One region of the Streptomyces sp. STAM6 genome, then DNA from elsewhere that is predicted to be linked to it. Evidence: predicted binding sites of a transcription regulator. Region 1 holds the regulator's gene; the other holds the start of a gene.

Region 1 (3,405 bases):
AGGGTGTGGGGGTCCGAGACTTGCGCCGCGATACGGGACTCCTTGGAGCCCGGCACCAGGTGGTCCACCAGGACACCCAGCCGGGCGTCCGGGCCCGGACCGAACTCGCGCACGATGGCCGGGAGGTCGTCGACGCCCTCCAGGTACTCCACCACGACGCCCTCGATGCGCAGGTCGTCGCCCCACACCCGCTCCACCAGCTCGGCGTCGTGGCGGCCCTCCACATAGATCCGCCCGGCGCGCGCCACCCGCGCGCGGGCGCCGGGGACGGCGATCGAGCCGGAGGCGGTGCGGGAGGGGCGCGCGGCCGCCGCGGCCGCCGGGCGGACCAGGGTGACCGTCCGCCCCTCCAGCAGGAAGCCGCGGGGCGTCAGCGGGAAGACCCGGTGCTTGCCGAACCGGTCCTCCAGGGTCACCGTGCCCGCCTCGCAGCCGATCACGGCACCGCAGAAGCCCGTGCCGACCTCCTCCACCACCAGGTCCGGCTCGGCGGGCACTTCGGGCACCGGCGCCGGACGCTTCCACGAGGGCGTGAGGTCAGGGTCGTAACTGCGCATTCGCCAGACGCTACGACACGTGGAACCGACGGGCCAGTTCCTCGCGTTGGGCGCGGACGAACGCCGCGTCGACGACCGCGCCGTGGCCCGGTACGTACACCGCGTCCTCGCCCCCGAGCTCCAGCAGCCGGTCCAGCGCGGCCGGCCAGCGCGAGGTGATCGCGTCCGGCCCCGCCTGCGGGTCGCCCGACTCCTCCACCAGGTCGCCGCAGAACACCACCTCGGGGGAGCCCGGCGTGCCCGGCACCAGCAGCGCCAGGTCGTGGCCGCTGTGACCGGGCCCCACATTGGCCAGCAGCACCTGCCGGCCGCCCAGCTCCAGCGTCCACTCGCCGCACACCAGGTGGTGCGGCAGGACCAGCACGTCGGTCGCCTCCACGGCCTCGCCCTCGTCCACCCCCTGGTTCACGGCGTCCTTGCGCAGGGACTCCCGCTCCCGGGCCATCAGGGTGTCGACGCCCACCGCGCCGTACACCTCCGCCCCGGCGAACGCCGCGGTGCCCAGGACATGATCGAAATGGGGGTGACTGAGTGCGATATGCGTCACTCGGCGGCCCCCGAGCATCGCCTGCACCTGCGCACGGATCTCGGCGCCCTCGCGCAGTGTGGCGCCCGTGTCGTACAGCAGCGCACAGTCCTCGCCGACCACCAGAGCGGTGGTCGCGTCCCAGACCGGGAGCCTGCGCCGGCCCACCCCGTCCGCGAGACGCTCCCACCCGAAGTCTTCCCAAGCGACGTCCATACAGCGACGCTATCTGCAATCGACCAGCCGCGGCGCGCGGTAGCGTGGTCGGCCGCCCTTGCTAGGGGCGTACCCCGGCGCCGTACACTGGCGACGGGATTGCTGGCACTCGGGCGTTGCGAGTGCCAGCGATGAGGAAGCGACCGGAGCCAGCTGGAGGTGTGCGCCATGCTCAGCGAACGCAGACTCGAGGTGCTGCGCGCCATCGTCCAGGACTACGTCGGCACCGAGGAGCCCGTCGGCTCCAAGGCCCTCACCGAGCGTCACAAGCTCGGCGTGTCGCCGGCCACGGTGCGCAACGACATGGCGGTGCTGGAGGAGGAAGGGTTCATCGCCCAGCCCCACACCAGCGCGGGCCGCATCCCCACCGACAAGGGCTACCGGCTCTTCGTCGACAGGCTCGCCGGCGTCAAGCCGCTGTCGTCGCCCGAGCGCCGGGCCATCCAGAACTTCCTGGACGGCGCGGTGGACCTCGACGACGTGGTGGGCCGCACGGTGCGGCTGCTGGCGCAGCTGACCCGGCAGGTCGCGGTGGTGCAGTACCCCTCGCTGACTCGTTCCACCGTGCGTCACGTGGAGCTGCTGTCGCTGGCCCCGGCCAGGCTGATGCTCGTCCTGATCACGGACACGGGCCGGGTGGAGCAGCGCATGGTCGACTGCCCCGCGCCGTTCGGCGAGACGTCCGTGGCCGATCTGCGGGCGCGGCTGAACAGCCGCGTGGTGGGGCGCCGCTTCACCGATGTGCCGCAGCTGGTGCAGGACCTGCCCGAGTCCTTCGAGCAGGAGGACCGGGGGACCGTCTCCACGGTGCTGGCCACGCTGCTGGAGACCCTGGTGGAGGAGACCGAGGAGCGGCTGATGATCGGCGGTACCGCCAATCTCACGCGCTTCGGGCACGACTTCCCCCTGACGATCCGGCCGGTGCTGGAGGCTCTGGAGGAGCAGGTCGTGCTCCTCAAGCTGCTCGGCGAGGCCAAGGATTCGGCCATGACCGTACGGATCGGGCACGAGAACGCCCATGAGGGGCTCAACTCCACGTCCGTCGTCGCGGTCGGCTACGGTTCGGGCGACGAGGCAGTCGCCAAACTCGGCGTGGTCGGACCGACCCGCATGGACTACCCCGGAACGATGGGAGCGGTACGCGCAGTGGCACGTTACGTCGGACAGATCCTCGCGGAGTCGTAAGTGGCCACGGACTACTACGCCGTACTCGGCGTACGCCGCGACGCGTCCCAGGACGAGATCAAGAAGGCCTTTCGTCGCCTGGCACGTGAGCTCCACCCGGACGTGAATCCGGACCCCAAGACGCAGGAGCGCTTCAAGGAGATCAACGCCGCCTACGAGGTGCTGTCGGACCCGCAGAAGAAGCAGGTCTACGACCTCGGCGGCGACCCGCTGTCGGCCTCCGGCGGCGGTGCGGGCGCGGGCGGCTTCGGCGCCGGCGGCTTCGGCAACTTCTCGGACATCATGGACGCCTTCTTCGGGACGGCGTCCCAGCGCGGGCCCCGGTCGCGGACGAGGCGCGGCCAGGACGCGATGATCCGGCTGGAGATCGAGCTCAACGAGGCGGCCTTCGGCACGACCAAGGACATCCAGGTCGACACGGCCGTCGTCTGCACCACCTGCTCGGGCGAGGGCGCCGCTCCCGGTACCTCCGCCCAGACCTGCGACATGTGCCGCGGCCGCGGTGAGGTCTCCCAGGTGACCCGGTCCTTCCTGGGCCAGGTCATGACGTCGCGTCCGTGCCCCCAGTGCCAGGGCTTCGGCACCGTGGTGCCGACGCCCTGCCCCGAGTGCGCGGGCGACGGCCGGGTCCGCTCCCGCCGCACGCTCACGGTCAAGATCCCCGCAGGTGTCGACAACGGCACCCGGATCCAGCTCGCGGGCGAGGGCGAGGTCGGCCCGGGCGGCGGCCCCGCCGGCGACCTGTACGTCGAGATCCACGAGCTGCCGCACCCGGTCTTCCAGCGGCGCGGCGACGATCTGCACTGCACGGTGACGATCCCCATGACCGCCGGCGCGCTCGGCACGAAGGTGCCGCTGGAGACGCTGGACGGGGTCGAGGAGGTCGACATCCGGCCCGGTACGCAGTCGGGGCAGTCGATC
Region 2 (3,405 bases), on a different contig from region 1:
TCCAGCGGAGCGGCTCGACGGCGGCACGGCGGACGACGGCGACACCGGTGGCCTCGTCACCCTCCTTGCCGAGGTTGCCCTCGAGCACCTTGACGGCGTGGACCAGCGCGGAGCCACCACCGGAGACGATGCCCTCCTCGACCGCGGCGCGGGTCGCGGAGATGGCGTCCTCCAGACGGTGCTTCTTCTCCTTCAGCTCCACCTCGGTGGCGGCGCCGACCTTGATCACGCACACGCCGCCGGCCAGCTTCGCGAGGCGCTCCTGGAGCTTCTCGCGGTCCCAGTCGGAGTCCGTGGTCTCGATCTCGGCCTTGATCTGGTTGACGCGGCCGAGCACGTCGTCGCTGTTGCCGCCACCGTCGACGATCGTGGTGTCGTCCTTGGTGACGGTGACGCGGCGGGCGGAGCCGAGCACGTCGAGGCCGGCCTGGTCGAGCTTGAGGCCGACCTCCTCGGCGATGACGGTGGCGCCGGTGAGGGCGGCCATGTCGCCGAGCATCGCCTTGCGGCGGTCACCGAAGCCGGGGGCCTTGACCGCGACCGCGTTGAAGGTGCCGCGGATCTTGTTGACGACCAGCGTCGACAGGGCCTCGCCCTCGACGTCCTCGGCGATGATCAGCAGCGGCTTGGAGCCACCGGCCTGGATGACCTTCTCCAGCAGCGGGAGCAGGTCCTGGATCGCGGAGATCTTGCCCTGGTGGATCAGGATGTACGGGTCGTCGAGGACGGCCTCCATACGCTCCTGGTCGGTGACCATGTAGGGGGACAGGTAGCCCTTGTCGAAGGCCATGCCCTCGGTGAAGTCGAGCTCCAGGCCGAAGGTGTTGGACTCCTCGACGGTGATGACACCGTCCTTGCCGACCTTGTCCATCGCCTCGGCGATGAGCTCGCCGACCTGCTGGTCCTGCGCGGAGAGCGCGGCCACGGCGGCGATGTCGGTCTTGTCCTCGATCGGGCGGGCGGTGGCGAGCAGGTCGTCGGAGACGGCCTTCACCGCGGCGTCGATGCCCTTCTTCAGGGCGGCCGGGGAGGCGCCGGCGGCGACGTTGCGCAGACCCTCGCGGACGAGCGCCTGGGCCAGGACGGTGGCGGTGGTGGTGCCGTCACCAGCGATGTCGTTGGTCTTGGTCGCCACCTCCTTCACCAGCTGGGCGCCGAGGTTCTCGTACGGGTCCTCGATCTCGACCTCGCGGGCGATCGTGACGCCGTCGTTGGTGATGGTGGGTGCGCCGAACTTCTTGTCGATGACGACGTTGCGGCCCTTGGGGCCGATCGTCACCTTGACCGTGTCGGCAAGCTTGTTGACGCCGCGCTCAAGGGCGCGACGGGCGTCCTCGTCGAACTTCAGGATCTTCGCCATGGGAGCGGTTCAGCCCTCTCGGAATTCGTTGAACGAACTGCGCCCCTGGACGCCCGGTGCGGGGTCAGGGGCGCAGCTCAAAGCATCTGCTTCGGTGAATTACTTCTCGACGATCGCGAGCACGTCGCGAGCCGAGAGGACGAGGTACTCCTCGCCGCTGTACTTCACCTCGGTGCCGCCGTACTTGCTGTACAGCACGATGTCGCCGGTCTTGACGTCGAGCGGCAGGCGCTCGCCGTTCTCGAAGCGACCCGGACCCACGGCGAGGACGACGCCCTCCTGGGGCTTCTCCTTCGCGGTGTCCGGGATGACCAGGCCAGAGGCGGTGGTCTGCTCGGCGTCGAGCGGCTGGACCACGATGCGGTCCTCGAGCGGCTTGATGGCAACCTTGGAGCTGGTGGTCGTCACGATCCGACCTCCCCCTTCGGAGATCTCACGGGGTTAACTGTCTGAGGTGGCGACCAGGTGGATCCGTCGTCGCGGGTGCCGGACCTGCCCGTCGCTGTGTTGGCACTCTCCAGTGGGGAGTGCCAGAGCCGAGACTATGGCCGCGATTAGCACTCGGTCAAGCGGAGTGCCAATCGCGCGAGCCGCGTCGCGGTACGGAGGGTCCACGGCGCACACCACTCAGACGTAGTCCTCCAGCCTGGCGACCGCGTATCCCTTGGCGGTTACCACGTTCATCACGTGCCGGATCATGTCCGGCATCGTGCCCTTCCAGTCCCCCCGGCCGCGGAAATGCGTGAGGATGATGTCGCCGGGGTGCAGGTCCTTGTCCCACTCCCGCCACTCCATGTGGTCGGGGAACGCCTCGGCCGCCCACAGGGGGACGGCCTTGACGCCGCAGGACCGCGCGGCGCGCAGGGTGTCCTTGTCGTAGTTGCCGTACGGCGGGCGGAAGAGCGTCGGGCGCTTGCCGTACCGCTTCTCGATGGTGGCCTGCTGTCCGCAGATCTCGCGCTTCTGTTCGGAGTAGGAGAGGGCGGGCATGTAGCGGTGATTGAGGGTGTGGTTGTGGAGGGTCACGCCCCGGCCCTGCATCCGCTCGAAGTAGCCGTAGTCCTCCTTGACCAGGTAGTCGCTGAGGAAGGCGCTGTAGGGGATGCCCATGTCGCTCATCATCCGCAGCAGGTCGGGGTCCTTCTCGGCGCCGTCGTCGATCGTCAGGAAGACGACGCGCTGCTTGGTCGGCACTGTGGTGAAGACCGGCGGGAGGGTCGGGTCGCCGACCCCGAAGCCCTTACGGAAGGTGATCTTCGGCTTCACGTCGGGAGGCGGGGGTGCGGGCAGCGGGGTCCGTTTCAGGCCCCATTTCTTCGCGGCGACCGCTCGTGCGGCCTGCGCGCGCCTGATCTTCTCCACGTACGCGGTGAGGGCGCCGGCCGCCCCCGGCTCCCGCTGCGGCTGACCGGCGGCGGGCTTGACGTTGCCGCCCGCCGGCTCGCCTCGGTCCGCGGGCTCGGCGGAGCAGCCCGAGCCGATGGCGGCGGCCAGCACCGCGGCGAGGACCAGCCTCACCCGATTGGCACCCTTATAAGGATTTTGTCGTACAAGCTGCATGGCGTCGCATCCTGTCAGCGCCACGCCCCGTCACCCGGCCGACACCGCCGCCCGGCGTGCACCATCCCCCGGCTGGCCCACAATGGGCCGCGTGAACGACGTGTCCTCCTTCCGCGCCCTGCTCACCGACGAGGGCCGGGAACTGCTCACCGCCCTGCGCGACTACAACCCGGCGCAGGAGCTGGCCATCGCCTCCCGGCTGCGCCGCGACCACCCGGCCGAGCTGGTCTCGGCGGCGCTGGGCCAGGCCCGACTGCGCCAGCGGGCGGAGCCGAAGTTCGGGCCCGAGGACGCGTACCGCATGTACTTCACGCCCCACGGCGTCGAGCAGGCCACCCGGGCGTCGGTCGCGGCGTACCGGGCCGCCGCCTTCGCGCGCCTCGGCGTGCGCACCGTCGCCGACCTGTGCTGCGGCAACGGCGGTGACGCCATCGCCCTGGCCCGCGCCGGGCTCTCCGTGCTCGCGGTGGACCGGGACCCCCTCA

What was found. The regulator HrcA, encoded in region 1, represses chaperone genes, less so after heat shock. The targets are predictions, from matches to a motif close to TTNGCACTCNGNNNNNCNGAGTGCNAA.
Region 2: a site for HrcA is predicted at 1,915-1,941, ahead of groES (co-chaperone GroES). Genes of this name have one in related genera too.

Annotation. Positions count from the first base shown of each region.
Region 1 is NZ_JBUEFZ010000004.1:277,833-281,237, forward strand. Features, by position in the region: gene ACY34K_RS07935 (DUF3097 domain-containing protein) at 1-557, opposite strand, end outside; gene ACY34K_RS07940 (MBL fold metallo-hydrolase) at 568-1,299, opposite strand; gene hrcA (heat-inducible transcriptional repressor HrcA) at 1,468-2,484, shown strand; gene dnaJ (molecular chaperone DnaJ) at 2,485-3,405, shown strand, end outside.
Region 2 is NZ_JBUEFZ010000002.1:277,724-281,128, forward strand. Features, by position in the region: gene groL (chaperonin GroEL) at 1-1,360, opposite strand, end outside; gene groES (co-chaperone GroES) at 1,460-1,768, opposite strand; gene ACY34K_RS03680 (polysaccharide deacetylase family protein) at 1,988-2,920, opposite strand; gene ACY34K_RS03685 (class I SAM-dependent methyltransferase) at 3,003-3,405, shown strand, end outside.